4 regions of the Streptomyces sp. CA-179760 genome follow, and region 4 is predicted to be linked to each of the others. Evidence: riboswitches for the same ligand, from Rfam matches in the RefSeq annotation. Region 4 holds a riboswitch; each other region holds the start of a gene.

Region 1 (7,169 bases), 5.1 Mb from region 4:
CCGGGTCGAGGTCCGGGTCAGGGTCCGGGTCATCGTCCCCGGAGAACTCCTCCAGGGTCTCGTCCAGCTTGTCCTCATCGAGGCCCGGCGCGTCGAAGGGGTTGCGGCGCCGGCGGTGCGGCAGCGCGAGCAGCGCGGCCTGCCGTACGTCCTCGGCGAGCACGTCCGTACGCCCGGCCCAGGCCGCAAGCGCCGTAGCGGTCCGGGCCATCACGATGTCGGCGCGCATGCCGTCCACCTCGAAGGCCGCACAGGTCGCCGCGATCTGCCGCAGCGCGTCGTCGCCCAGCCGCACCGACGGCAACAGCTTCTTCGCGGCCACGATCCGGGCCCGTACGTCGGCCTCCTCCTCGGCCCAGCGGGCGGCGAAGGCGGCCGGGTCGTCGTCGTACGCCAGCCGCCGTCGCACGACCTCGACCCGCTGCTCGGGCTCCCGCGAGGCCGCGACCTCGACGGTCAGCCCGAACCGGTCGAGCAACTGCGGCCGCAGCTCGCCCTCTTCGGGGTTCATGGTGCCGACGAGCAGGAAGCGGGCGGCGTGTCGCACGGAGACGCCCTCGCGTTCCACGTACGAGGCGCCCATCGCGGCCGCGTCCAGCAGCAGGTCGACCAGGTGGTCGTGGAGGAGGTTGACCTCGTCGACGTAGAGGATGCCGCGGTGCGCGTCGGCGAGCAGGCCGGGCTCGAAGGCCTTCACGCCCTCGGACAGCGCCCGTTCGATGTCCAGCGCGCCCACCAGCCGGTCCTCGGAGGCGCCGACGGGCAGCTCGACCATGCGGGCCGGCCGGGAGGCGAAGCCCCCGGGCTCGTGCGGTCCGTCCGGGCAGCCGGGGTCGGGCGAGCCGGGGTCGCAGGAGAAGCGGCACTCGGAGACGACGTCCACCTCCGGCATGAGCGCCGACAGCGCCCGCACGGCCGTCGACTTGGCCGTGCCCTTCTCGCCGCGCACCAGCACACCGCCGACCGCCGGTGACACGGCGTTCAGCAGCAGCGCGAGCCGCAGATCGTCCTGGCCGACCACGGCCGTGAACGGAAAGGGGGTGGTCACTTTTCGTCGTCCTCCAAGTCGCCTTCGAGTTGCGGATGGATGTCGGGTCGAGGATGGATCAGGCAGCCGTCCCAGCGTCTCAGGTGGCTCGCGGTCGCCGTGCCGGCGGTCCGCGCCACCGCCACGGTCCTCATGTGGGCGCTCCCGGCGGGACGAAGGGCAGCCCCGACGGCGCGCCGGACTCGATGAGCCGCCACAACGCGTCCGTGTCCGCGTGCTGTTCGATCAGGTCGCCGAGCCGGTCGAGCTGCTCCTCGCGCAGCGCCGCGAACGAGGTGTCCGGCGCCGGTACGAAGCGGCGGCCGGCGGCGGCCGCCACCTCGCGCAGGAAGGCACGCCGAAATCCGTCCGACTCCAGAGAGCCGTGCCAGTGCGTGCCCCAGGCCTGGCCGACCCGGCAGCCGTCCAGGAAGGGAGTGCCACCGGTGACGTCGGCGACCCCGTGGTGGATCTCGTAGCCCTCGACGTGCTCCCCGAGGGCCTCGCCCGCCGGCCGGGTGAGGGTCTTCTCCCGGGCGAACCGCACCCGCACGGGCAGGACCCCGAGCCCGTCGACCTCGCCCCTTCGGCTTTCGACGTCGTCCTCGATGTGCTCGCCGAGGATCTGGAAGCCGCCGCAGATGCCGAGGACCGGCCGCTGTTCGGCGGCCCTGCGCACGAGCGCGTCGGCCAGCCCGCGCTCCCTCAGCCACTCCAGGGCACGGACGGTCCCCCGGGTCCCCGGCACGATGACGAGGTCCGCGTCGGCCAGCTCCTCCGGCCGGTCCACGAACCGCACGACGACACCGGGTTCGGCGGCCAGCGCGTCGACATCCGTGAAGTTGGACATGAGAGGGACCGCGCAGACGGCGACGCGCAGCACGTCCTCGCCGACGGGCGGGGAGACGACGGACTCCCGGACCGTCCCCCGCAGGGAGACGCGCAGCCCGTCCTCCTCGTCGATCCCGAGCCCGTGCCGGAAGGGCAGAACGCCGTAGGTGTGCCGCCCGGTGAGGCCGTGCAGCATGTCGAGCCCCGGCTCCAGCAGGGAGACGTCCCCGCGGAACTTGTTCACGAGGAACCCGGCGACACACTCCTGGTCCTCGCGCGACAGCAGGGCGACGGTCCCGAAGAACGAGGCGAAGACCCCGCCCCGGTCGATGTCGCCGACGACGACCACGGGCAGACCGGCGTTGCGGGCGATCCCCATGTTGACGATGTCCGTCCGCCGCAGATTGATCTCGGCGGGAGAACCGGCCCCCTCACAGATCACCGCGTCATACGTGCCCCGCAGTCGCTCAAGGCAGTCCAGCACCGTCCCGAGCAGCTTCTGCTGCCGTCCGCCGTGATACCCGCGCGCACTGAGCTCGCCGACCGGCCTGCCCAGCAGCACGACCTGACTGCTCTGCTCGCCACCGGGCTTGAGCAGCACGGGATTCATCAGCGCGGTCGGCTCCACGCGGCACGCCTGCGCCTGCATGGCCTGCGCCCGCCCGATCTCGGCGCCCTCCCGTGTCACGAACGAATTCAGGGACATGTTCTGCGCCTTGAACGGCGCGACCTTGACGCCCTGCCGCACCAGCCACCGGCAGATTCCGGCGGTCACGACGCTCTTGCCCGCGTCGGAGGTGGTACCGGCGACGAGAAGCCCACCGCCCGTCATGACGTACGCCCCTTCACGATGTGGCGCGCGGCGACACAGACGCCGAGCGCGAGCCAGCCGACGCGCCTGGACAGCCGTACGGCCCGTTCGATGTCCCGGGTACCGACGCCGCGCCCCGCGCCGTTGAGGACGGGCCGGTGCTCCACGCGCCCGCCGTAGGCCAGGGTCCCGCCGAGCCGCACCCCGAGCGCCCCCGCGAACGAGGCCTCCACGGGCCCGGCGTTGGGACTCGGATGCTTGGTGGCATCGGCACGCCAGGCAGCCACGGCTCCCCGGGGATCGGCCCCGGCCACGGCCGCGAGCACGGCGGTCAGCCGAGCCCCCGGCCACCCCACGACATCGTCCAGCCGCGCGGAGGCCCACCCGTAGCGCCGGTACCGGGCCGACTGGTGCCCGACCATGGCGTCGAGGGTGTTGACGGCCCGGAACCCGAGAAGCCCCGGCACACCGCCGATCGCCCCCCACACGAGCGCTCCCACGACCGCGTCGGAGGTGTTCTCCGCGACGGACTCGACGACGGCCCGGGCGATCCCGTCGGCGTCCAGTGCCTGCGGATCCCGTCCGCACAGATGCGGCAGCCGCGCACGGGCCGCTTCGACGTCCCCGGCCTCCAGGGCGCGCCCGATGGCCAGCGCCTCCCGCGCGAGCGAAGTCCCCCCGACGACGGCCCAGGTGGCCGCACCGGTCACCACGACGGAAGCGGCATCGGACGTACGCACGGCACGCGCGGCGACGGCCCCCAGCGCGACAGCCCCGCCCGCACACACCACGGTGTGCAGCGCGCCCCATCCCCGGTGGTCCCGCCACAACACCCGTTCCACCGCGCCCGCGGCCCGCCCGAACGCGGCGACCGGATGCCCCCGGCGAGGATCGCCGAGCAGCAGATCACCGATCAGACCGGCGGCGGCACCGTACGCGTGGATGCGACCGGCACTCATGGGCTCAGCCGGCCGCGGGGGCGGGCAACGGCGGGGTACAGACCCTGAATCGGCAGCCGAACATGGCGATATGTCCTCACTCAGGGTGTCCACGCCCTGGTTCGACGAGACCGGCGGGGAGAGTTCCTGGCTCCCGGTGAGTGCTACCCCGGTGACAGTGGCGGGACCGCGCCGGACTTTCACCGGCTTCCTCTCCTGCCGCCGCATTGGCCCCGGCAGTCCACCACGGCCGCGAACAGCCGTCAACTTGCCGTTGACCTGCGAGGGGAGAGTGTGGACAAGCCCACACCGCCTGCCTGGCAGGGGGTGCTGACGGCCGCCCCGCACACGGCAACCGGGCGGCCCGGGGCCGAAGCCCCGTGCCGCCCGGTGACAGACGATCGCGGTCAGGCCACGATCAGATAGATCCCGTACCCGACAGCCGCCGCACACCCCGCGAAGCACGCGTACGCACCCGTCACCGCGAGCCCCGCGGACCCGCCCGCCGCCACCGCTCGTTCGCGGCGCGACAGGCCGGTGATGCCGAGGGTGAACAGGCCGACGAGGGTCACGGTGGCCACGAGGCTGACACCGAAGACGGAGCCGAGGGTCGCCCAGTCGATCTTCATCTCAGAGATTCTTCCTTGTCACCGGGTGGGCGGGATCAGACCGGGGTGGTCGTGGTGGAGGGTTCCCGTTCGGCCTGGGCCTGGGCCGGGATCGTGGCGGCCAGTTCCTCGGACGGGCCCGCCGGAGGCGGCGTCACCGCGGCGATCGCGGTGGTCACGACACCCGCCGGCTCCTCGTCGACCTCGTTGACGTTCGTGTGGTCGACGACCTCGCGGCGCGACAGCTTCCAGATCACCGCGCTGGAGACGACCAGGAAGACCGCCACGACCGCCGTGCCCCAGCTCCCGAAGCCGGTCACGTACTCGGCGAGCGCACCCACCAGGGCCGCCGCCGGCAGCGTCAGACCCCAGGCGACGAACATCCGCGTCGCCGTCGACCAGCGGACCACGCCGCCCTTGCGGCCGAGCCCCGCGCCCATCACCGCGCCGGACACGGAGTGGGTGGTGGAGAGGGAGAAGCCGAGGTGCGAGGAGGCCAGGATGACCGTCGCCGCGCTGGTCTGGGCGGCGAAGCCCTGCTGCGGCTGGAGGTCGGTCAGGCCCTTGCCCATGGTGCGGATGATGCGCCAGCCGCCGAGGTAGGTGCCGAGCGCGATGGCGATACCCGCCGAGAGGATGACCCACATGGGCGGGTCGGAGTCGGGGGCGACGGCGCCGCCGGCGACCAGGGCGAGGGTGATGACACCCATCGTCTTCTGGGCGTCGTTGGTGCCGTGGGCCAGCGAGACCAGGCCCGCGGAGGCGATCTGGCCGGCCCGGTAGCCCTTCTTGGAGCCCTCGCCGTCGGCCTTCTTGCCGAGCGAGTACGTCAGCCGGGTGGCGAGCAGCGCCGCGATGCCCGCGACCAGCGGGGCGGCGATCGCCGGGATCAGCACCTTGGTGACCAGGACGTCACCGTGCACCGCGCCGACGCCCGCCGAGGCGATCGTGGCGCCGATCAGGCCGCCCATCAGGGCGTGCGACGAACTGGACGGCAGACCGACGAGCCAGGTCAGCAGGTTCCAGAGGATCGCTCCGACCAGGGCGGCGAAGATGACCTCGGGACGGATTCCGGCCTCGTCGACGAGGCCTTTGGAGATCGTGTTCGCGACTTCGACGGACAGGAAGGCGCCGACCAGGTTGAGGACCGCGGACATGGCCACCGCGATCTTCGGTCTCATGGCGCCCGTGGAAATGGTCGTGGCCATCGCGTTCGCGGTGTCGTGGAAACCGTTCGTGAAATCGAACGCGAGTGCGGTTACCACCACAATCGCGAGGATCAGCGAGAAGCTTTCCATTTACCCAGGCAATCGTTCGGCGTCGTTGGCGGGACGAACGTAGGTAACCCGAGTGAACGGAAGATGAACTGGGAGGGGCGCAGGGGTGTCGGCAACAGAGGGTCGTCATTCCGCCCTGGTGGAGCTGTCCTTGCGCCCCGACGATCAAGTGCCCCTGGCGAACTGTTTCAGTCGATCGAGTGACCCGTCGAAGAGATTCTGATCACCCGGCAGGGTGCCGCTGCCGTTGTCGTACTGCCAGAAGGTCCAGGAGGACCAGCCGGCCGGCAGCGGCCCCGCGCTCGCCGCGTCGTAGCGGGCGACCCACAGGGGGTGGTTCGCGGCAAACGCGCGGCTGTTGCCCGTGCACGTGTTCCACCAGTGGGTGGTCGTGTAGATCGCCGGGCGGCGGCCGGTGAGCCGCTTGATCTCGTCACTGAACGACTCGACCCAGCCGACCATCGCTGCCTTGCTCAGGCCGTAGCACTTGTGCTTCTTGTCGTACGGGTTGTACTCGATGTCGAGCGCGGGCGGCAGTGTCCAGCCGTCCGCGCTCCAACTGCCGCCGTTGCGTACGAAGTGGGCCGCCTGCGCCCGGCCCGACGACCTGTTCGGCAGCGCGAAGTGGTAGGCGCCGCGGATCAGGCCCGCCGCGCGTGAGCCGTTGTACTGCCGACTGAAGTAGGGGTTGCGGTAGGTGGTGGACTCGGTCGCCTTGACGTAGACGAATCTGGCGCCCTTCGCCCTGGCGCTCCGCCAGTCGACGTTCTTCTGGTGGGACGAGACGTCGTGCCCCTTCGGGCGGCTCGCCGCCTCGGCCGGGGACTCCGCGAGCGAGGTCCCTCCCAGCGCGAGTGCCGCGGCGGAGGCCGCCAGTAAGCGGCTGCGGCGGCGGGTGGGTATGTGGTCACGGGCCATGCGATTCCCCCCGGAATGGCGACGTGCACGGCAAATCACCCAGAGGGTACGGGAGGGCCGTTGAATACCCGATGATCTCCAGCCAAGAGAGGTCCATTACTGGTTTGCGTCGGTATGCGCCCTTACGGATGCTTGGTTTCCGGCCTAAAGTGCCCCCGCCCGGCGGCGCGTTGAAGGGCTGCCTGGCAGGATCGCCGCATGGCTGAGCAGCGAGGCGACGAGCGGGACACGGGGGACGTCCGAGGCGGCGGACAGGGTGTGGGGGAGTCACGGCGGAGCGGTGTGCGACCCGAGGAGGAGCGCGCCTGGGAGGACCTCGTCGCGACGGCCCGCCGGACGGTCAGCGACGGGCTCGTGGTCGGAACGTCCGGCAACGTCTCGGTGCGCGTCGGGGACACCGTGCTGGTCACGCCGTCGGGCGTGCCCTACGACCGGCTGGCGCCGGGCGACGTGACCGGGGTCGACCTCGACGGCCGGCAGGTCCTCGGCACGCTCGTGCCGACCAGCGAGCTGCCCATGCACCTCGCCGTCTACCGCACGACCGGCGCCCGCGCCGTCGTCCACACCCACGCCGTGCACGCGACGGCCGTCTCGACACTCGTGAGCGAGCTCCCACTGATCCACTACATGGCCGCGGCACTCGGCGGACCCGTCCGGGTTGCCCCGTATGCCACGTACGGCAGCGACGAGTTGGCCGAGAACATGCTCCGCGCCCTCGCCGACCGCTCCGGCTGCCTCCTCCGGAACCACGGCACGATC
Region 2 (7,169 bases), 4.5 Mb from region 4:
TACAGCGATGTGGTGCCCTCCTGGACGCAGAGCTACCTCGGTGCCGAGCAGGCGGCGAGCGTCATCCGCTGCTATCAGATACAGCGCGTTCCCGAGCTGCTCCAGACCTCCGACTACGCGCGTGCCGCCGTCCGGCTCGTCCACCCTGCCGCCGACGCGCGGGAGACCGACCGCCGGGTGGCCTTGCGGATGACCCGGCAGCGGATCCTGCACCGGCAGCCCGGCGCGGCCCGGCTCTGGGCCGTGATCGACGAGGCGGCGCTGCGGCGCCCGGTGGGCGGGCCGGAGGTGATGCGCGCCCAGCTCAGGCATCTCATCGAGGTCTGCCGGCTTCCGCAGGTCACCGTCCAGATCCTGCCGTTCGTCTCCGGAGGTCATGCCGCGGAGGGCGGTCCGGTCACCATTCTGCGGCTGCCCGGCGGCCAGTTGCCCGACGTGGTCTACCTGGAGCAGCTCACCACCGCGCTCTATCCCGACCGGCCGGCCGACATCGAGCGCTACTGGGACGCCATGAACCGGCTGGTGGTCGAAGCCGAGTCACCTGACGAGACTCCGACCATCCTGCACCGCATATTTCAGGAGACCTGAGTAAGACCCCCGGGTTCAGCCGGGGTCGGCGGGCGGTTCAGCGCTTGAGGGCGACACCGCCGTACTGGTGCACCTCCGCCGGCAGGCCCAGGGCCTCGGCGTCGGGACGCCAGCGCGAGCAGGACGTGACGCCCGGCTCCAGCAGCTCCAGGCCGTCGAAGTAGCGGGCGATCTGCTCGGGGCTGCGCAGGATGTACGGGATCGAGCCGCCGTCGTTGTACTGACCGATGGCCCTGAGGTAGTCCTCGCTGGTGTCGGTGCTGTCGTACTGGACGAGGTAGCTGCCGGGCGGCAGGGCGTCCACCAGCTCCGACACGATCGTACGTGCCTCGTCGTGGTCCTCGATGTGGCCGAGGATGCCCATCAGCATGAGCGCGACGGGCTGGTCGAAGTCCAGCGTCTTACCGGCTTCCCGGACGATCGTGCTCGGCTTGCGCAGGTCGGCGTCGACGTAGTTGGTGACGCCTTCCGGTGTGCTGGTGAGCAGGGCGCGGGCGTGGGCCAGCACCAGCGGGTCGTTGTCGACGTAGACGATCCGGCTCTCCGGGGCCACCCGCTGGGCGATCTGGTGGGTGTTGTCCACGTTGGGCAGCCCGGTGCCGATGTCCAGGAACTGGCGGATGCCCTCTTCGGCGGCGAGATGGCGTACGGCGCGGGCGAGGAAGTAGCGGGCGGCGCGGGCCCCGGTCTCGATCCCGGGGAAGATCTCACGGAACGCGTCACCGGCCACCCGGTCGACTTCGTAGTTGTCCTTCCCGCCCAGCCAGTAGTTCCAGATCCGCGCCGATTGCGGAACCGAGGTGTCGATCTTGGAGAGCGGCTCCTGCTCGGAGTTCCCCGCCTGATCAGTCATGGACGCTCCTGCGTGTGGTCGTGGAGCTTCACGTTAACCGTTTTGCCTCACGGACAGGATCAACTCCTCGGCGTGGTGGAGCAGTTCGCCCGGGAGCAGGTCCTGGTGGAGGACACCGACAGCCGAGCCGGGGTGGTCTGGAGCATGGCCGAGTTCATCCAGAGGCCAGCGGGGCAGGCCGCCGCACCGAGAAGTCTCCCCGGTGGTGCGGTCGGCATGGGGGGGCGAAGCTACCCTCGGGCGTTTTCGTAGGTGCGGGTACAGTAGGCGGGTCGTCATCACCCGTACAGGGAGAAGCCGGTGCAATTCCGGCGCTGACCCGCAACCGTAACCGCCCTGCCAGGCGGGAGCCGGATCGCCCGTACGGATCGTGACCGGCTCACGTGCCCGGCGCCCGCCGGTGCACGGCACCGTCGAGGTATACGGAGCCGAGCCGCCGGGGGTGTCCCGTGCTGCCCGGCTCCCTCACAGGGAGAGGCACCCGCCGATCATGAACGTCCGCCGCAGGGCCGCCGCCGTCCTGGCCGCCGCCACCGTGATCGGCACCGCCACGCCGGCCGCCGCCGCACCGTCACCGACTCCGTCCCAGGCGTTCCCCTCCGCCCTGTACGGGGGCAAGGACCCCAAGTTCGACGGCGTCTGGCGCCAGTCGCTCGCCCTGCTGGCCCAGGACACGGTGGGTGAGAAGCCGGCGGCGAAGTCCGTGGAGTGGCTGGTCCGGCAGCAGTGCGCGGACGGCGGGTTCGCCCCGTACCGTGCCGATCCGGCCGCGGCGTGCGACGCCAAGACCATGGTGGACAGCAACCAGACGGCCGCGGCCGTCCAGGCCCTCGCCGCGCTCGGCGGGCACGACGCCGTCACCGGCAAGGCCGTCGACTGGCTGAAGTCCGTACAGAACGAGGACGGTGGCTGGGGCTACGCGCCCGGCGGCGCCAGCGACACCAACTCGACGTCCGTCGTCATCGGCGCGCTCGCCGCCGCCGGTGAGAAGCCGGACCAGGTCGAGAAGGGCGGAAAGTCGCCCTACGACGCCCTGCTGAAGCTCGCCCTCCCCTGCGGCGGGGACGACGACGGCGCCTTCGCGTTCCAGCCGGACAAGAAGGGCGAGCTGACCGCCAACGCGGACGCCACGGCGGCCGGTGCCCTCGGCGCCCTCGGCAAGGGCATGGTGGTGGAGGCGGGCAAGAAGTCCGACGCCACGTGCACGGATCCCTCCACGCCGCGGCAGGCCGCAGCCAACGGTGCCGCGTACCTCACCCAGACCCTCGCCGAGGACGACAACCACCTCACCTCCGCCCTCGCCGGCTCGGCCCCCCAGCCCGACCACGGCAACACCGCCGACGCGGTCGTGGCGCTCGCCGCGCAGGGCGAGACCGCGCAGGCCGAGAAGTCCCTGGGCTGGCTGGAGAAGAACTCCACGACCTGGGCCGCCCAGAACGGTCCCGCCGCCTACGCCCAGCTGATCTTCGCCGCGCACGCGACGGGCGCGAACCCGCGCGACTTCGGCGGCACGGACCTGGTGAAGCAGCTGAACGCGACGGGCCCGGCCCCGCAGGCCCCCGAACAGCCCTCGGCGACCGACACGAAGAACGACTCGGAGTCGGGCTTCTTCGGCGTCTGGTGGTACGTCGGGGTCTGCCTCGTCGCCGGTATCGGCATCGGCTTCCTCTTCACCGGCCGCAAGAAGAGGCAGCAGTCGTGATCCGCCGTGCCGTTCTCCTCCTCCTGGCCACGCTCCTGCTGAGCGTGGGAGCGGGCGCGGGCGCGGGGGCGGGCGCGGCCCAGGCCGCCGGCTACCGGTACTGGTCGTTCTGGGACCGCGACGGCGACCGCTGGGTCTACGCCACCCAGGGCCCGTCCCTGGCCCGCCCCTCGGACGGCGACGTCCAGGGGTTCCGCTTCGCGGTGAGCGAGGACTCCTCCGAGGCGGCCCGGCCGCGCGGCGCGGCCGACTTCAAGACCGTCTGCGCGAAGACGCCCGCGCAGGACGGCAAGAAGCGCGTGGCGCTCGTCATCGACCCCGGCGCCAAGGCGGACGCCCCCCAGGGCGAGACCCCGCCCCCCGCCCGGACGGTCTGCGCCCGGGTCTCCCCCGACGCGACCACGGCGGAGGCCCTCGCGACGGTCGCCAAGCCCCTGCGCTACGACACCAACGCCCTGTTGTGCGCGATCGCGGGGTATCCGAAGACGGGCTGCGGCGAGCAGGTGGCGAACTCCCGGCAGTCGACACCGGCGGCGAAGAAGAACACGTCCGACGACGACGGCCCGTCCCTGGGCCTGCTGGCGGGCATCGGCGTGGTGGCGGTCCTGGGAGCGGCCGCGATGTGGCAGGTACGTCGGCGTGACCAGGCTTAGCAGCGCGGACCGGCTCAGCGACGCGCCCTCCCACCTCCGGCCCCGGCGCCGGGCCCCTCTGCACCCCGGCGCCTGGTGGCTCTGGTCCCTCTCCCTCGGCACCGCGGCCACCCGCACCACCAACCCCCTGCTCCTCTGCCTCCTCATCTCGGTCTCCGCCTACGTCGTGGCGACCTGCCGCCCCCCGACCCCTTGGTCCCGTTCCTACGGCGCCTTCGTCAAACTCGCCCTCGCCGTCCTGGTCGTCCGGCTGCTCTTCGCGATCGTCCTCGGCTCCCCCATCCCCGGCACGCACACCCTCGTCACGCTCCCCGAGGTGCCCCTCCCGGACTGGGCCCAGGGCATCCGCCTCGGCGGCGAGGTCACGGCCGAGGCCCTCACCTTCGCGTTGTACGACGGCCTGAGACTGGCCACCCTGCTCGTCTGCGTCGGAGCCGCGAACGCCCTCGCCAACCCCTCCCGCCTCCTCAAGTCCCTCCCGGGCGCCCTGTACGAGATGGGTGTCGCGGTCGTCGTCGCCCTCACCTTCGCGCCGAACCTCATCGCCGACGTCCAGCGCCTGCGCGCCGCCCGCCGGCTGCGCGGCCGTCCGGACAAGGGCGTCCGTGGCCTGCTGCAGGTGGGTCTCCCGGTCCTGGAAGGCGCGTTGGAGCGCTCGGTGTCCCTGGCCGCCGCGATGGACGCCCGCGGCTACGGCCGTACCGCCCAGGTCCCGGCCGCGGTCCGCCGTACCACCGCCGCCCTCACCCTCGGCGGTCTGCTCGGCGTCTGCGCCGGAACGTACGGGCTGCTCACCGCCGAAGGCGCCACCTACGGGATGCCCGTCCTGCTCGTCGGTCTCGCCGCCGCCCTCGCGGGTCTCCGGCTCGGCGGCCGGCGGTCGCCGCGCACCCGGTACCGCCCGGACCGCTGGGACGTGCGCGCCGTGCTGGTCGTCGCCTCCGGCGTGGCGGTCGCCGCGCTGCTCGTGCTCGCCGCCGTCCGGGAGCCCGCGGCCCTGCACCCCGGCGTGGTGCCGCTCGTGGCCCCCACACTCCCCGTCTGGCCCGCGGCGGCGATCCTCCTCGGTCTGCTGCCCGCGTTCGTCGCCCCCGAGCACAAGGAACCGTCATGATCCGCTTCGAGGATGTCTCCGTGACGTACGACGGTGCCTCCGGACCCACCGTCCAGGGCGTCGACTTCGAGGTCCCGGAGGGCGAACTCGTCCTCCTCGCCGGCCCGTCCGGCGTCGGCAAGTCCACCGTCCTGGGCGCGGTCAGCGGGCTCGTGCCGCACTTCACCGGCGGCACACTGCGGGGCAGGGTCTCGGTGGCCGGACGCGACACCCGCACGCACAAGCCGCGCGAACTCGCCGATGTCGTCGGCACGGTGGGCCAGGACCCGCTCGCCCACTTCGTCACCGACACCGTCGAGGACGAACTCGCCTACGGCATGGAGTCCCTGGGCCTCGCCCCGGATGTGATGCGCCGCCGCGTCGAGGAGACCCTCGACCTCCTCGGCTTGGCCGACCTGCGCAACCGCCCGATCGCCACCCTCTCCGGCGGCCAGCAGCAGCGCGTCGCGATCGGCTCGGTCCTCACGCCGCACCCCGGCGTCCTCGTCCTGGACGAGCCGACCTCCGCCCTCGACCCCGCCGCCGCCGAAGAGGTCCTCGCGGTCCTCCAGCGCCTCGTCCACGACCTCGGCACCACGGTCTTCATGGCCGAACACCGCCTGGAACGCGTCATCCAGTACGCCGACCAGGTCGCCCTGCTACCGGCCCCGGGCGCGCCCCCGGTCGTCGGGCCCCCGGCCGAGGTGATGGCGGTGTCCCCGGTGTACCCGCCAGTGGTCGCCCTGGGCCGCCTGGCGGGCTGGTCCCCTCTACCCCTGACGGTCCGAGACGCCCGCCGCCGGGCCACAGACCTACGGCACCAGCTCTCCCTCAAGGGGCGCGGGGAACTGCGCGACAAGCCACAAACCACCCGCGCCCGCCAACCCTCCACACCCCCCACCCTCCTGGGCGAAGTCCAAGCCCTCTCAGTAAGCCGCGCCCGAATCCAAGCCCTGACCCACATCGACCTCACCATCACCCCCGGCGAAACCATCGCCCTCATGGGCCGCAACGGCGCAGGCAAATCCACCCTCCTCAACTCCCTCGTCGGCCTCGTCACCCCCACCTCCGGAACCGTCCGGCTCGGCGGAGCCACACCCCACCGCACAGCCCCCAAGGACCTCGTCCGCAAGGTAGGCCTGGTCCCCCAGGAACCCCGCGACCTGCTCTACGCCGACACCGTCGCCGCCGAGTGCGCGGCGGCAGACCAGGACGCGGGAGCAAACCCCGGCACCTGCCGCGCCCTGGTCACCGAGCTGCTCCCGGGCGTCACCGACGACACCCACCCCCGGGACCTCTCGGAGGGCCAGCGCCTCGCCCTCGCCCTGTCCGTCGTACTGACCGCCCGGCCCCCGCTGCTCCTGCTGGACGAGCCCACCCGGGGCCTGGACTACGCGGCGAAGGCCCGCCTGGCCGGTGTCCTGCGCGAGCTGGCGGAGGAGGGGCACGCCATCGTGCTGGCGACGCACGACGTGGAGCTGGCCGCCGAGATCGCCCACCGGGTGGTGCTCCTGGCCGAGGGCGAGGTGATCGCGGACGGCCCGACCGCGGAGGTCGTGGTCTCCTCGCCGTCCTTCGCCCCGCAGGTCACCAAGATCCTGGCCCCGCAGCACTGGCTCACGGTCTCCGAGGTCCGCGCGGCCCTCCAGCCCGGGACCGATTCGTGAGAGCCCAGCGCCAGGCCCGGGCCGTCCGACTCGGCCCCCGCTCCCTCACCGCCCTGATCCTGGTCAGTGCCGTAGGGGTGGCCGCTTTCTGCTGGCCCTTCATCGCCCCGCCCACCTCACAGCTCAGCGCCCACGCGCAGGACGCGCCCTGGCTCTTCGCGGGCCTGCTGGTACTGCTCGTGGCGGTGGTGGCCGCCGCGATCTCCGAGTCCGGCCTCGGCCCGAAGGCGGTGGCGATGCTCGGCGTGCTGGCCGCCACGGGTGCCGCCCTGCGGCCGATCGGCGCCGGTACCGCCGGGATCGAGCCGATGTTCTTCCTGATGGTGCTGAGCGGCCGGGTCCTCGGCCCGGGCTTCGGGTTCGTCCTCGGCTCGGTGACGATGTTCGCGTCCGCGCTGCTCACGGGCGGGGTGGGCCCGTGGCTGCCGTTCCAGATGCTGGCGATGGGCTGGTTCGCGATGGGCGCGGGCCTGCTGCCGGGCCCGGACCGGCTGCGCGGCCGTGGCGAGCTGGTGATGCTCGCCGGTTATGGCTTCCTCGCCGCCTTCGCCTACGGCACGGTGATGAACATGGCGGGCTGGCCCTTCATGAGCGCCCTCGCCTCGAACGTCGC
Region 3 (7,169 bases), 1.5 Mb from region 4:
CGTAATGCCGTGCCGCGAGGACGGACAAGCGCATTTCACCCACCTCACCAACTCCCGGACAGCACCCATGAGTTCATGGGCCCAGCACTCTGGCGGCCCTCAGAACTCCTGGGCTACCGTCGGTAACACCCCTGGTTGCCCCAGGGGCCTCTCCCGACCCCTGCGCACCTCCTCCGGAAGGCGGCCCATGGAACACCCGTCAGAACCCGCCGCGTTCACCCGCCGCCGTGCCCTGACCGTGGCGGGCGGTGTGCTCGCCGGTGCCGCGCTCGCGCAGTCGGCCGTCCCGGCCTTCGCGGCCGGCGCCGGATCGTCCGACGCGGACGCCATCGTCGTCGGTCACGGTCTCGCCGGGCTCGTCGCCACCGCCGAACTGGCCGCCGCCGGACGCAAGGTGCTGCTGCTCGACCAGGAGCCGGAGTCCGGTCTGGGCGGGCAGGCCTTCTGGTCGTTCGGCGGACTGTTCTTCGTCGACTCCGACGAGCAGCGGCTCATGGGCATCAAGGACTCGCGGGAACTGGCCTGGCAGGACTGGCTGGGCACGGCCGGTTTCGACCGTGGCATCACCGACCCGTCGGGCCAGGACCACTGGGCCTACAAGTGGGCCGAGGCGTACGTGGACTTCGCCTCCGGGGAGAAGCGGTCCTGGCTCGCGGGGCTCGGCATGCAGTGGTTCCCGATCGTCGGCTGGGCCGAACGCGGCGGCGGCCTCGCGGACGGGCACGGCAACTCCGTACCCCGCTTCCACGTCACCTGGGGCACCGGTCCCGCCGTGGTCGAACCCTTCGAGAAGAAGGTGCGCGCGGCCGTCGACGACGGCAAGGTGACCTTCAGGTTCCGCCACCGCGTGGACGACCTGATCGTCACGAACGGCGCCGTCACCGGCGTACGCGGAAAGGTCCTGGAGCCCAGCAGCGCGGCACGCGGCAAGCCCAGCTCCCGCAAGGTGGTCGGCGACTTCGAACTGAGCGCCCCCGTCGTGATCGTCACCTCGGGCGGCATCGGCGCCGACCACGACCTCGTCCGGCAGAACTGGCCCGCGCGCCTCGGTACGCCCCCGAAGTCCATGATCACGGGTGTGCCCGCGCACGTGGACGGCCGGATGCTCGCGATCACCGAGAAGGCCGGCGGACGGATCGTCAACCCCGACCGCATGTGGCACTACACCGAGGGCCTGAAGAACTACGACCCGATCTGGCCCGACCACGGCATCCGCATCCTGCCGGGCCCGTCCTCCATGTGGTTCGACGCCACGGGCAAGCGTTTCTCCAGCCCCGACATCCCGGGCTACGACACGCTCCACACCCTCAAGTCGATCACCGACACCGGATACGACTACTCCTGGTTCGTCACGACCCAGAAGATCATCGCCAAGGAGTTCGCGCTCTCCGGCTCGGAGCAGAACCCGGACCTCACCGAGAAGAACGTCTGGAAGCTGCTGTCGCGCATCTGGCAGACCCCCGAGCCGATCGAACGGTTCAAGGAGAAGGGCGAGGACTTCGTCGTCGCCGAGACCCTGCCCGAACTCGTCGCCGGCATGAACAAACTGACGGGGGACGACCTGATCGACCTGGCCGGTCTGCAACGGCAGATCGAGGCCCGCGACCGCGAGATCGCCAACCCGTACACCAAGGACGCCCAGGTCATGGGCATCCGCAACGCCCTCGCCTACCCCGGCGACACCCTCAGCCGCACCGCCTCCGCACACCGGATCCTGGACACCGGCGCGGGACCGCTGATCGCCGTACGCCTCAACATCCTCACCCGCAAGACCCTCGGCGGCCTCCAGACCGACCTCTCCGGCCGCGTCCTGAACGCCTCCGGCAAGCCGATCAGTGGTCTGTACGCGGCCGGTGAGGTAGCCGGCTTCGGCGGCGGCGGTGTCCACGGCTACCGCTCTCTCGAAGGCACCTTCCTGGGCGGCTGCCTGTTCTCGGGCCGCGTGGCGGGACGTGCGGCGGCGGCCGCGACCGCGACCTGACCCGACCGGGGGCGGGACATGGCCTCAGCCCGCCCCCGGCCCCGCCCGTCAGATGAGTCCGGGCCGCTCCCCGTCCAGTTCGGCGCGGACGGTCCGGGCCGCCGAGACCAGGTTCTCCAAGGACGCGCGGGTCTCGGTCCAGCCGCGGGTCTTCAGGCGCTTCTCCGGCCGGTCGGCGGAACGCAGTGGCAGCGTCTCGCGGAGGGCGGGCTCGTCGACCTGGATGACCGATGTCCCGGCCGCCTCCAGGTCTCCCGCCTCGTCCCGCAGGGCGAGGGCGACCTGCCGGGCCGTCGCGTCCCGCCTGGCTGAGGGGCGAACCAGCCGCTCCGTCAGCCAGTACACGGGGAGGCCGCGGAAGCGGCCCTCACCCGCCGCTCACCGCCTGCCCCGACGCGAGGGCGGCCAGTTCGTCCGGGGTGCGCGGGCCGGACGCCGACTCGGGCAACAGCCCCTGGGCACGCAGCAGTTCAGCGGCGGCGGCACCCCACGGCAACCGCAGTCCAGCCTGCCGAAGGAGATCGGTCCTGGCCAGTGCCGTGGGCGCGGGAGCGAGGTGCACACCGTCCGGGGTGAGGAGCGCCGCGTCGTCGGCCCAGCGCAGGGCGAGATCGACGTCGTGGGTGGCCATCACCACAGTGGTGCCGTTCGCACGCAGCCCGTCGAGCGTGCTGAGGAGCCGTTCCTGGCCGTCGGGGTCGAGTCCGGCCGTCGGCTCGTCGAGGACGAGGACACGGGGCCGCATGGCGACCGCGCCCGCGATGGCGGTCCGTTTGCGCTGCCCGTAGGAGAGCAGATGGGTGGGCCGGTCGGCCAGGGCGGTGATGTCCAGGGCGGCGAGCGCCTCCGCCACCCGCGCCCGTACCTCCTCATCGGCCAGCCCGAGGTTCAGCGGCCCGAACGACACGTCCTGTTCGACCGATGCCGCGAACAGCTGGTCGTCCGGGTCCTGCACCACGAGCTGGACGGTCGTGCGCAGCCGGGTCAGGCCCTTGCGGTCGTACGTCACCGGCTGCCCGGCGACCGTCAACCGTCCCTCGTGCGGCCGCAGTCCGCCGCTGAGCAGTCGCATCAGCGTGGTCTTGCCGCTGCCGTTGCGGCCGAGCAGCGCGAGCGCGCGCCCCTCACGGATGTCGAAGTCGAGGGCGCTGAGCACGGCCGGGCCGTCCTCGTAGGCGAAGGACGCGCCCCGCAGGGCGACGAGGGCGGGCTCGCTCATGTCAGCGGCCTTTCCAGTACGAGGGTGAGGACGGCCAGCGCCGTGAGGAGCGCGCAACTGGCGACCGTGAAGCGGACGGAGACACGGGCCTCGGGCACCAGGACCCGCAGGGTCCCGTCGTAGCCGCGCCCCGCGAGGCCGGCCTGGAGGCGGCCCGCCCGGTCGAAAGCCCGGACGAACGCGGTGGCGCCGAGCCCGCCCAGCGAGCGCCAGGCAGCGGCCCGTGTGGTGTGACCGAGCCGGGCGGCCTGCGCGTCGCGGATCCGGCGCACGGAGTCCAGCAGCAGGAAGCTCATGCGGTACGTCACGAGCGCGACATCGACGACCGGTGCCGGGATGCCGGCCCGGACCAGGCGCGGCAACAGATCGGACACGGGTGTGGTGAAGGCGAACAGCAGCACCCCCAGGGAGGCCGCCGAGGTACGCAGCAACAGCTCCCCGGCCCGCAGGAGCCCGTCGTCCGCGAGGGAGACGAAGCCCTCCGGCCCGCCGACCTGGACGAGCAGCGTGAGAGCGCCGGTCACGCAGAAGCCCAGCGGCACCCGGTAGGCCCGCCACAGCCGCCGGCCGGGCACACCGGCCGGCCCCAGCAGCAGGGACACGGCCGTCACGAGCACCAGGGCCGCGCCCGGCCAGGGCGGCAGCGAGATGGCCAGCACGGTGAGTCCGAGTCCGAGCACGGCCTTGTCCACGGGATGGCGGCGGCGCCAGCGACTGCTGTGCGCCGCCGCGTCGATCGGCAGCACGTGGCTCAGGACCTCTCGGCCGTGGACTCCTCGGCGGCGTCGGCTGCCGAACCGTCGGCGCTCCGCTCCCGCGCCTGCCGCTCACCCTGCCGCCGGCCCCGGCGCAGACCGAAGTAATAGGCGAGGACACCGGCGCCGAGCGCGGCCTGGAAGGCGAACAGCGCCGACTCGATCTCACCCGACGGCGGCTCGTACAGCGGCGAGAACCAGGGCTTGTAGTCCGGGTCGATCTCGGTGATCGCCGTCTCCGCCTGGGCATCGGCGCCCGCGAACGGCTCCTCCTTGTGGTCGCCGAGGCCGAGCGCGAGCGGCAGTACGGCGAGCGCGGCCACGGCCAGCAGCAACAGGAGGTTGATCTTCGTGCTCTTCTTCATCGGGCCGCCACCTCGGTCTCGGTCCGGGACTGCTTCTCGGCGAGGAGCACACCCAGCCGGGTCAGTTCGCCCCTGCTGGACTGCACCAGCAGCCGCATCACGAGCACCGTCAGCAGCCCCTCGCTCACCGCGAGCGGAATCTGGGTGACGGCGAAGATGGTGCCGAACTTGCCGAGCGCGCCCACGAACCCGCTGCCCGGGTCGGGGAAGGCGAGCGCCAACTGCACGCTGGTGACGCAGTACGTGGACAGGTCGGCGAAGAACGCCCCGAAGAAGACCGCGACCATCAGCGGCACGCCGTACCGCCGCAGCAGCTTGTACACGGCGTATCCGGCCCACGGGCCGACGATCGCCATGGAGAAGACATTGGCGCCGAGCGTGGTCAGACCGCCGTGGGCGAGCAGCAGCGCCTGGAAGAGCAAGGTGATGGTGCCCAGCACCGCCATGATGGGCGGCCGGAACAGGATGGCTCCCAGGCCCGTTCCGGTGGGGTGGGAACAACTGCCGGTGACCGACGGAAGCTTCAGGGCGGACAGGACGAACGTGAAGGCACCGGAGGCACCGAGGAGCAGGGTGCTCTCGGGGTGCTCGCGCACCTCACGGGTGAGCGACCGGACTCCGTGGACGACGAACGGTGCCGACGCGACGCCCCAGGCGACCGCATGTGCGGGTGGCAGAAAACCCTCGGCTATGTGCATGGCTCAGCAGACCCTCTCCAGCACCTCGTGGATGGTTGACGCGCCTTGGCCGGTCTCCTGGCTGACGGGTACCACCGCCCGTACTCCGCCTTCCCGGGTTCCGAAGAACCCAGTGGCTGCCCGTGGGGGCCGGAGCCGGACTTCCCGATTCACAGTGGCGAGGGCCGCACCGGCATCACACCGGATTTCCCGTTCACCAAGGCGTGGTGACAGTAATGCCGAGATAAGGACGATGACAAGCCACCCGAGGGGGGCGCGCGAGGGGGCGTCCGCTCGCACACCGGCGCAGGGCCGCTCAGTCGTCGCCCCCGTCGTCATCGTCGTCCCCGTCCTCCCACGTCTGACGGGGCTTCTCCTGCTGGGGTTTGTCCGCCTTTCGCGGCGGGTCGGCCGTCTCCTGAGCCGGAGCCGTGGGGCCGGGTGTCGATTCGACGGGGGTCGGGGGAGGAGGCGCGGTGTTGGACGGGGTGATATCGGCCACTGTGCCGGCGGCCGCAGCAGTGGCAGCCGGGTCCGTGTCCGCCGCCGGAGCGGAGGAGAGGGCCGAGGCGGATCCCTCGGACGGTGTCGCGGCGGGGCTGCTCGCGGAGGGGGACGCGTCGGGCTCCGTGCCCTCCGTCGCGGTGTTGTCGGGTGAGAACCACAGCATGCCGGCGAGCATCGCGGCGGCGAAGAGTGCCGCCGCGGCGACCGTCGCGGCCGCTCTGCGCCGGTTGTCGGGGGCGGCCCGGGGCGCGGCGCGGCGCGCACGCCCGGCCTGGGGTGTCCGGCCGGTGCGCGGCCCAGGGGCGCCGGGCAGCGCGTACGTGGCCGGGCTGCGGGTCTCGGTGGCCGGATACGGCCTCGGCGTGGCGGACGTCACCGGGGGCGCGGCCTCCGGCAGCGGCTCGGGCAGCCCCCGCCAGGCGCCGCCGGCGAACCACTCGGCCGCCCGCTGGGCGGTGGGCCGGTCCTCGGGCTGCTTGGCGAGCAGGCCGAGCAGATAGTTCTCGAAGGCCGGCGGGAGTCCGGCGACACCGAGCTCGCGGGGCGGTACGGGCGCGGAATCGAGGTGCTGGTGGAGGAGCGCGACGGCGGTGTCGGCCTGGAACGGTGGCCGTCCGCTGAGGAGTTGGTAGAGCAGACACCCCAGTGAGTACATGTCGGAGGCGGGACCGGCGGGCTGGCCCAGGGCGCGTTCGGGCGCGAGGTAGAGGCCGGTGCCGACGATCTGGCCGGTGGCGGTGAGCGCGGCGCCGGGGTCGTCGAGGAAGCGGGCGATGCCGAAGTCGCCGATCTTCAGGGTGCCGTGGGCGTCCAGCAGGAGATTGGCGGGCTTGATGTCACGGTGGACGATGCCCTGCGCGTGCGCGGCGGCCAGCCCGGCCGCGGCCTGCGCGGCGAGATCGGCAACCCGCTCGGCGGGCAGCGCGCCGGATGCGGCCAGCACCCCGGCGAGGCTGTCGCCCTCGACCAGTTCCATCACCAGGTACAGCCGGTTGTCGTACTCGCCGAAGTCCAGGACACCGACCAGATGGGGGTGGTTGAGACGCCCGGCGGTCTGGGCCTCCAGACGGAACCGGGAGGCCGCCGTGACATCGGTGTCCTGGGGCAGCAGCAGCTTGACGGCCACCGCTCTGGCGAGCGTCTCGTCGTACGCGCGCCAGACCTCTCCCATTCCACCGCGCCCGATCTCAACATCCAGCCGGTAGCGGCCCGCTAGCAGCACTCGTCCTCGTCTCATGCGTATGGGAAGGTACGTCGCCGCAGGCCGAACTCCCCGTTTCGAGGCGGGGGTTGGCGGGGGACGCGCAGCCGACCCAGGATACTGGCGCCGCGTGACCACTGATCTCCGCAGCGGTGTCGAGGGCCGGTACGGTCCCGGAAATCCGGGAGCGGAAACGTCGCCCGGCGGAGTGACGGTGCGGTGCGCGCGGTTGCCCCTGGGGCGCAGCCGCCTGATCAGGCCGCCTTGTCCGCCGCCTCTGCCCGGCCCGCCCGACGCGGCAGCAGAGCCACCGTCAGGGCCGGTACGGCCGCGAGGGCCAGCCAGGGCACGGCGGGCGGGAGGCCGAGATCGAGGAGGGAGCCGGTGGCGGCGCTGCCGGCCAGGACGATCAGGCCGGAGACGGAGGACAGCGCGCCCATGTAGAGGCCGATCCGTCCCTCCTC
Region 4 (7,169 bases):
GCCCACCTCGGACTGCCGCTGCTGCCGACCACCACGATCGGCTCCTTCCCGCAGACCGGCGAGCTGCGCACCGCCCGAGCCGACCTGCGAGCGGGCCGTATCGACACCGACGGCTACGAAGAGCGCATCAAGGCCGAGATCCAGGAAGTGATCTCCTTCCAGGAGAAGAGCGGCCTGGACGTCCTGGTGCACGGTGAGCCCGAACGCAACGACATGGTCCAGTACTTCGCCGAACAGCTCACCGGCTACCTCGCCACCCAGCACGGCTGGGTCCAGTCCTACGGCACCCGCTACGTCCGCCCGCCGATCCTGGCCGGCGACATCTCCCGCCCCGAGCCGATGACTGTCCGCTGGACGACCTACGCCCAGTCCCTCACGCACCGCCCGGTCAAGGGCATGCTCACCGGCCCGGTCACCATGCTCGCCTGGTCCTTCGTCCGCGACGACCAGCCCCTCGGCGACACCGCCCGCCAGGTCGCCCTCGCCCTGCGCCACGAGGTGGCCGATCTGGAGGCGGCCGGGACGTCGGTCATCCAGGTCGACGAGCCCGCCCTGCGCGAGACGCTGCCCCTGCGGGCCGCCGACCGCGCGGGCTATCTGGCATGGGCGACGGAGGCCTTCCGGGTCACGACCGCCGGTGTGCGTCCGGACACGCAGATCCACACGCACATGTGCTACGCCGAGTTCGGCGACATCGTCCAGGCCATCGACGACCTCGACGCCGACGTCATCAGCCTGGAGGCCGCACGCTCCCACATGCAGGTAGCCCGTGAGCTGGCAGCCCACGGCTATCCGCGCGAGGCCGGCCCGGGTGTCTACGACATCCACTCACCGCGGGTGCCGAGCACCGAGGAGGCCGCCGCACTGCTGCGCACCGGGCTGAAGGCCATCCCGGCCGAGCGACTGTGGGTCAACCCGGACTGCGGTCTGAAGACCCGCGGCTGGCCCGAGACCCGGGCCTCCCTGGAGAACCTGGTCGCCGCCGCCCGCACCGTCCGTGAGGAGCTCCCGGCATCCTGAGACCAGGCCCCGGCAGGGCCGGGGAGGGAGGACCCGCCTCCCTCCCCGGCCCCTGACGGGGGGGAGGGTGCACCAGCAACCGCTGCAGGTCGAGATCGGCGGCCGGTGTGGGCCACGACATGTGCTGATGCCCTGTGCGGAATGGCCGCCGAACGCACACGCACCGGAATCCTCCGTCCTCCCGTAGTGGACCGCGATCCGAATACTGGAAGCTCCGGCCCCTACTTTCCTGTTGGTGAGGGCTGCGGTGACGGACGCGGCTGAACACGGGCGTCACGCACGCTTCCTGCCCTCTCTCCGGCTCTCCGTCCAGACCGTCAGGAGGCCGTACGCCGTCGCGGTGGCCTGAAGGTGTACAGGTCGAGAATGTCCGGCTGGGGTGCGACGCCCGGTCCGCCGGCGCGCGCCCAGGCGGCGATGTCCTCGGTTGCGTCCGGGTCGTTGACCAGCCCCAGCCAGACGGGCCGGGCGCCGGCGGCCCGGCCTTTCGCGGAGGGCTGGACGACGATGACGTTGGCCTGGTCGCAGACGTCCAGGCAGGCGGACACCCGTACGGGCACCTGGGCGCGCAGACGTGCCGTCTGGGCCGCGTGGTCGATGCCGGTCACCTTCGGGGTGCCGCAGCAGCAGTCGCGGCACACGACTATGCGGCACGGCACGGGGCCGGCCGCCGTTGCGGTCCTGGGGCCGTCGGTCGTTCGTCCGGTCGGCGTTGCGGGCATGCGGTGCCGTCCCTCTCTCCGGGGAGATCCGCCCCGGTGGTCCGTCGAGGAGGCGACCGCGTGAGTCTCCTGGCTCTCGGGTCGATGCTCGTCCCGGCCTTCCCACCCGCTGCCGGGCAGTGGCCTGTCGGGACTCGCTCGCCGATCACAGTGGCGGGACCGCTCCGGATTCACACCGGCTTCCTCGTTCCGCCGTCGCCTTGTCGCCGGCCATCATCCCATCCCAGGGCACCTCCCGCCCGTCCGGTTCCGGCCGTCAGTCCGTCTCCTGGGCGTGGGGGCCGTCGCGGGCGGATGGGTCGGGCGGTCGCGTCCGCCGTCACGGCCCGACACCACCACGAGGACAAGTCCGACGACGACGGCTCCGACAACGACCCGTCCCGCCATGCGCATCCACCACCCCGGCCGGGCCGTGCCCCCGCGCCCGCCCGGGGATCCCAGTCGTTCGACCCGCCGAGCCGGTCTCAGCAGACGGAGCAACAGCAACAGCGCTACCGGCAGTTGCAGCAGCCACAGCAGGGTGCGCGGCCACTCCCCGTACCAGACGTTGGTTCCGTACAGCAGCGAGTGCCACACGCTCAGCACATACACGACGATCACGAAACGGTGCAGCCGTCGCCAGGCGTTCGCTCCGATGCGGTGCCGGACGTAGAACAACAGGCCCAGCGGAATCGCCAGGTACAGGGCACCCTGTCCGAGCGGGATGGCGATCTTGCCGGTGCCGGAGTCGTACCAGCCCGGCACGAAGGTGTCCGCGAAGCCCACCCACAGACGTTCCGCCCACGCCAGCTTCGTTTCATAGCGCACGAGTTCGGCCGCGAACATCAGCGCGTGCGCGAACATCAGCGCCATCGTCGTCAGGCTCGTGGTGCGGTGCCAGCGTTCCAGTACGTTTCGGGAGACCGGCAGCCGGGTGGGGCGCGGTCCCGACAGCAGCAGACCGAGCACGACCGTGCCCCAGGCCCACAGCAGCCCCGACCAGCCGAACGCCTGGCTGAGCAGGTACATCCAGTAGGTGCGGGGGTCGTCCATGAAGGGCATGACCGCGACGGTGTCCGAAGCACCTGATTCCATGCGCGCGTAAAGGAACGCGAAGACAAGCGCGGTGACCACCGCCGCCGCGGTGGCGTCGGGCAGAGCGGATCGCAGGTCGCCGCGCAGCGCGACGCGGTCACCGGGAGGCCGTTGCCGTCCGGGCGGGGCCGCTGCCCCGTCTTCGTCCGACCTGGCATCTGACAGCATCAGGGCCTCCCGGGCACCGAGGGCACCGCAGGGACGGTGCCCATGTTGCGTGAGGCAACAAGTCTGGCCGAGGGCGCGGTGATCACCGAGGGTGGATCCGGCCAGAGTCGCCGCGACGAGTGGGCGGGGCCCTCCTGGTTCTGACTCGCCCGCACATTCAGGACAACCGTCGAAGGCCCCCTGTCGCGGGGGTACGAGCGCCTCTACGCTGATGCACGCAGTCGGTTCGCGCCTCCCGTCCGTCCGGACGCCCGGTAGCGCGACGCAAGAGGGAACCCGGTGCGAATCCGGGGCTGTCCCGCAGCGGTGAGTGGGAACGAAAGCCGTCATGTCACTGGGCCCGCGTCGGGGCCGGGGAAGAGACGGCCAGTAGGGGTCCGCCCTTTCGGCGGACGTGCCCGCGAGTCCGAAGACCTGCCACTGTGCCCGCGTCCCACGCGGGCTGTGCACGTGACCTCGTGGACTGGGTCGGCGGTTGTGGGCGGTCGTACATCGTGCGTGTGGCCGCGCCTCCTTCCCTGTCGATGTTCAAGGACCGGGACGGAGGAGGGATGTGTGCGTCACCACCCAGTCGGTTCTCTTCGGTTACGCCGCCCCTGGGCCGACGCGCGAACCGGCAGGCCGGGGCCGGCGATGCCAAGGCCAGGCATGCGCCCCCGCCAGGAGCACCATCCGTCGGGCCGCACCGTGTCGGGTGTATGCCACGGCACGCTGGGCGAGCTGTACCAGGGCCCGTTGCGACCAGGCACCGAACCTGAGATCGCGGTGGTGTCCTTTCCCGTGGACCGCCACTCCTGGGTGTACTTCACTCCGAGCGCGGCTGCCGGTCATCCACCGCATGCGCCGCCGCTCGGGGAGAAGTCGGTGGAAGCGGCCCGGCTCTTCCTGGACCACTACGGCCTCGCCTTGCCGCCGGGCGACTGGCGCACCCACTCCGAACTGCCGGTGGGCGTGGGTATGGCCAGTTCCACAGCGGACATCGTGGCGACGTTGCGCTGCCTGTTCCGCGTCTTCTCCCTGCCGTACGACACCGACGTGGTCCTCGGCATCCTGGCTGACATCGAGCGCGCCGACAGTGTCTTCCTCGACGAGTTCGCCCTGTATCTCAGCGGCCGGCACCGGGTAGTGCGGCGACTGGGCCCGGACGTCGGCTTCCACACTGCCTTCGTCACGGAACCCGGCACGGTGGACACCGCCGCCGTCACTCCCCTGCTGCTGGACCACTACCGGCGTCGCGGCGAGGAGTACCAGCGGTGCCTGACCGATCTGGTCAAGGGCTTCGACTCGGGCGACCCGGCTGCTGTCGCCCGTGCCGCCACAATCAGCGCCGCGTTGTCCCAGGAGGTGCTGCCCAAGGCGACCTTCGGCAGCCTGCGACACCATCGTGAGCGGTTCGGCGCCGACGGCGTCTTCGTCGCCCACACCGGGTGCCTGGTCGGCTATCTCTTCGCCTCGCGCCCGCGGGCCGAGGTCAAGTCCGAACTGTCCGCGTTCTTCCACTCGCTCGGCCACCAGTGCACCTTCGCCCAAGGAGGCTACGGGTGATCCACCCCCACATCGCCGACGCCCTGAAAGTCCCGGACCTCGTCCGGCTCACCGATGGCCTGGTCCTGCTGCGGTTCGAGTCGATGAAGATCTACTCGGCCCTGGCCGCCGTCCGCCGTCTGCTGGAACGGGGCACGGTCCGTCCGGGCCAGACGCTGATCGACAGCTCCAGCGGGATCTACGCCTACGCCCTCGCACTGGCCTGCCACCGGTACGGCATGCGGTGCCACATCGTCGCGTCCACCACCGTCGACGCCATCACCCTCGCCCAGCTGGAGATCCTCGGCAGCACGGTGGAACAGGTCAGACCGTCGCGGAACCTGAAGCTCGACCAGGAACTCCGGGTGCGAAGGGTGCGCGAGATACTCGCCGAGCGCCCCGGCCACCACTGGATGCGCCAGTACCACGACGACGTCCACTTCCTCGGTTACCACGAGGTCGCCGACCGGATCGCGGCGGAGTTCCCGGCCACACAGCTGACCGTCGTCGGCGGGGTGGGTTCCGGAGCCTCGACCGGCGGCATCGTGGAACGCCTGCGCACCAGGGACCCCTCCGTGCGTCTGGTCGGCGTCCAGCCCTTCGGCAGCGTCACCTTCGGCAGCCAGGACCATCACGATCCCGAAGCGATCATCGCCGGCATCGGCTCGTCGATCGTCTTCGACAACGTCCGCCACCATCTCTACGACACCGTGCACTGGCTGGACTTCACCCACGCCATGTCCGGCGCTGTCGCCCTGCTGCGCGAGCACGCCGTGTTCGCCGGACTGTCCACCGGTGCCGGCTACCTGACGGCGACGTACGAGGCCCGCCGCCACCCCGACCGACTGCACGTGGTGATAGGGGCCGACACCGGACACCGCTATGTGGAGCGTGTGTTCGGTCGGCACTCCGAGGCCCTGGATCCGGCCGCGCTGAAGCCCGTCGAGGTCCGCGGTCCGCAGGAGATGACCATGCCGTGGTCGAGGATGACGTGGCAGCGCACTCCCTGCCCGGCAGACTGGAAGGAGAGTGCCGCATGACCGTGGCCTGCCTGGAGTCACTCACCTTCGGCCTCGGAAATCTGGTCCGCGCCGCCGACCTGCTCGACGAGCGCCTGTTGCTCCTGACCCGAGACCCCGGCTACTACGCCTACGAACTGGACAGACTGCCCGCCGACGCCCTCGACGTCGTGGTGACCGACACCTTCGACGTGGAGCGGGTCGCCGCTCTGCTGCGGAGCACCCCGGGGCTGCACGGGCTGATCAGTTCCACCGACACCTGGACCCTGGCCGGCGCCGCCCTCACCGATCGCCTCGGCCTGCCCGGACTCGATCCAGCCGTCCTGCGGCTGACCCGGGACAAGGCCGCCGTACGCAACCGGCTCCACGACGCGGGTCTCACACGCGGAAGGGCCGTCGAAAGCGCAGGCCCGGACCGCGAGGCACGCGGGCTGCTGCTCAAGGAGGTGGAACTGCCACTCGTACTCAAGGACACGGCGGGCACCGGGAGCCAGAACGTTTGGCTGGTCCGTGACGAGGGCGAACTCGACGCGGCGCTGGCCGAGGCGGTCGGCCGGGACCTGAAGGGACGGTTGTTCGCCGAGCCCTACTTCAGCGGCCCGGTGTACAGCGCCGAGACGCTCACCTGGGCCGGTCGCACCCGGCTGCTGGGCGTCTCCAGCCGGCTCATGTCACCGGAGCCGCACTTCCGGGAGGAGATCACCGCCTTCCCCGTCGCCTTCCCTGACCCGCAGCGGACATCGCTGGAGCGTTGGCTCGATCGAGTACTCGCCGCCATCGACTACACCGACCGGTTCGCACACGTGGAGTTCGTGCTGACCGCCGACGGCCCGGAGGTGGTGGAGGTCAATCCCCGCATCGGGGGCGCGCTGGTCGGGGAGGGCATGTGCCGCGCACTCGGCGTCAACGTGTACGAGGCGATGATCGAGGCCGCACTCGGCCGCCGCCCCCGCCTCATGGACGCGGACCTGCCCGGTGGCCCGGCCGTCGCCTTCGTCCTCGGCTATCCGGCCGCACCCGGCCTGTTTGCCGGCGTCGCCGGGCTCGACCGGTTCGCCGGCATGCCGGGAACGCCCGCCTGGTATCCGGTCAAGCAGTCCGGCGACCGCATCGAGCACCTGAGCGACAGTCGTGGCTACGCGGGCATCGTGTACGCCGAGGCGGAGACCGCCGAACTCGCCACCCACCGCGCGGTGGCCGCCGCGGGCGCCCTGCGTGTGCTCACCGACCCGCTCCCCGACCCGGCCGGCCGGGAGGCGCCCGGTGGGTGAGCGCACCACCCCTGAACCCGGTCTGCGGGCCTCGCTGTTCCCGCTCACCGGCCCGCTGCGGTTCCTCCTGCTCAGCTCGTTCGTAATTCCGCTCGGCAGCTTCATGGTCCTGCCGTTCATGTCGGTGTTCCTGCACGAACGGCTCGGGATGGGGCTCGGCACGGTCGGCGTCGTCCTGGCCGTGGCATCGCTCGTGCAGTTCTCCGGCGGCATCGTCGGCGGGGCCCTCGCGGACCGGATCGGGCTGCGCCGCACGATGCTGTGGGCACTCGTCGTACGCACCGCCGGTTTCGCCGGGCTCCTGCTGGCCCTGCGCTGGCCGCCCCTCGCCATCTGGGCGCTGGTCCTCACGTGCTGTGGTGCCGCGCTCT

Evidence for each region. A riboswitch is a leader RNA that binds a small molecule or an ion and turns the genes downstream of it on or off. The one in region 4 is predicted to bind cobalamin.
Region 1: linked by a shared signal. The riboswitch ahead of ACQEV8_RS10045 (cobalamin biosynthesis protein) and the one ahead of ACQEV8_RS33670 ((2Fe-2S) ferredoxin domain-containing protein) in region 4 are both predicted to bind cobalamin.
Region 2: linked by a shared signal. The riboswitch ahead of ACQEV8_RS12890 (prenyltransferase/squalene oxidase repeat-containing protein) and the one ahead of ACQEV8_RS33670 ((2Fe-2S) ferredoxin domain-containing protein) in region 4 are both predicted to bind cobalamin.
Region 3: linked by a shared signal. The riboswitch ahead of ACQEV8_RS40095 (energy-coupling factor ABC transporter permease) and the one ahead of ACQEV8_RS33670 ((2Fe-2S) ferredoxin domain-containing protein) in region 4 are both predicted to bind cobalamin.

What each region holds. Positions count from the first base shown of each region.
Region 1 is NZ_JBNJLZ010000001.1:2,245,702-2,252,870, reverse strand. Features, by position in the region: gene ACQEV8_RS10055 (putative cobaltochelatase) at 1-1,048, opposite strand, end outside; gene ACQEV8_RS10050 (cobyric acid synthase) at 1,179-2,690, opposite strand; gene ACQEV8_RS10045 (cobalamin biosynthesis protein) at 2,687-3,628, opposite strand; cobalamin riboswitch at 3,729-3,868, opposite strand; gene ACQEV8_RS10040 (hypothetical protein) at 4,015-4,236, opposite strand; gene ACQEV8_RS10035 (anion permease) at 4,272-5,513, opposite strand; gene ACQEV8_RS10030 (lysozyme) at 5,658-6,410, opposite strand; gene ACQEV8_RS10025 (class II aldolase/adducin family protein) at 6,609-7,169, shown strand, end outside.
Region 2 is NZ_JBNJLZ010000001.1:2,880,294-2,887,462, forward strand. Features, by position in the region: gene ACQEV8_RS12880 (helix-turn-helix domain-containing protein) at 1-588, shown strand, start outside; gene ACQEV8_RS12885 (SAM-dependent methyltransferase) at 626-1,441, opposite strand; cobalamin riboswitch at 1,681-1,818, shown strand; gene ACQEV8_RS12890 (prenyltransferase/squalene oxidase repeat-containing protein) at 1,932-3,143, shown strand; gene ACQEV8_RS12895 (SCO2322 family protein) at 3,140-3,796, shown strand; gene ACQEV8_RS12900 (energy-coupling factor transporter transmembrane component T) at 3,783-4,910, shown strand; gene ACQEV8_RS12905 (ABC transporter ATP-binding protein) at 4,907-6,556, shown strand; gene ACQEV8_RS12910 (ECF transporter S component) at 6,553-7,169, shown strand, end outside.
Region 3 is NZ_JBNJLZ010000001.1:8,861,683-8,868,851, forward strand. Features, by position in the region: gene ACQEV8_RS40070 (FAD-binding dehydrogenase) at 188-1,981, shown strand; partial or broken gene ACQEV8_RS40075 (hypothetical protein) at 2,147-2,326, opposite strand; gene ACQEV8_RS40080 (energy-coupling factor ABC transporter ATP-binding protein) at 2,349-3,200, opposite strand; gene cbiQ (cobalt ECF transporter T component CbiQ) at 3,197-3,946, opposite strand; gene ACQEV8_RS40090 (energy-coupling factor ABC transporter substrate-binding protein) at 3,952-4,320, opposite strand; gene ACQEV8_RS40095 (energy-coupling factor ABC transporter permease) at 4,317-5,018, opposite strand; cobalamin riboswitch at 5,049-5,234, opposite strand; gene ACQEV8_RS40100 (serine/threonine-protein kinase) at 5,314-6,741, opposite strand; gene ACQEV8_RS40105 (MDR family MFS transporter) at 6,960-7,169, opposite strand, start outside.
Region 4 is NZ_JBNJLZ010000001.1:7,380,018-7,387,186, reverse strand. Features, by position in the region: gene metE (5-methyltetrahydropteroyltriglutamate--homocysteine S-methyltransferase) at 1-1,020, shown strand, start outside; gene ACQEV8_RS33670 ((2Fe-2S) ferredoxin domain-containing protein) at 1,338-1,742, opposite strand; cobalamin riboswitch at 1,785-1,973, opposite strand; gene ACQEV8_RS33665 (ferric reductase-like transmembrane domain-containing protein) at 1,956-2,984, opposite strand; cobalamin riboswitch at 3,190-3,419, shown strand; gene ACQEV8_RS33660 (hypothetical protein) at 3,633-4,529, shown strand; gene ACQEV8_RS33655 (cysteine synthase family protein) at 4,526-5,548, shown strand; gene ACQEV8_RS33650 (ATP-grasp domain-containing protein) at 5,545-6,798, shown strand; gene ACQEV8_RS33645 (MDR family MFS transporter) at 6,791-7,169, shown strand, end outside.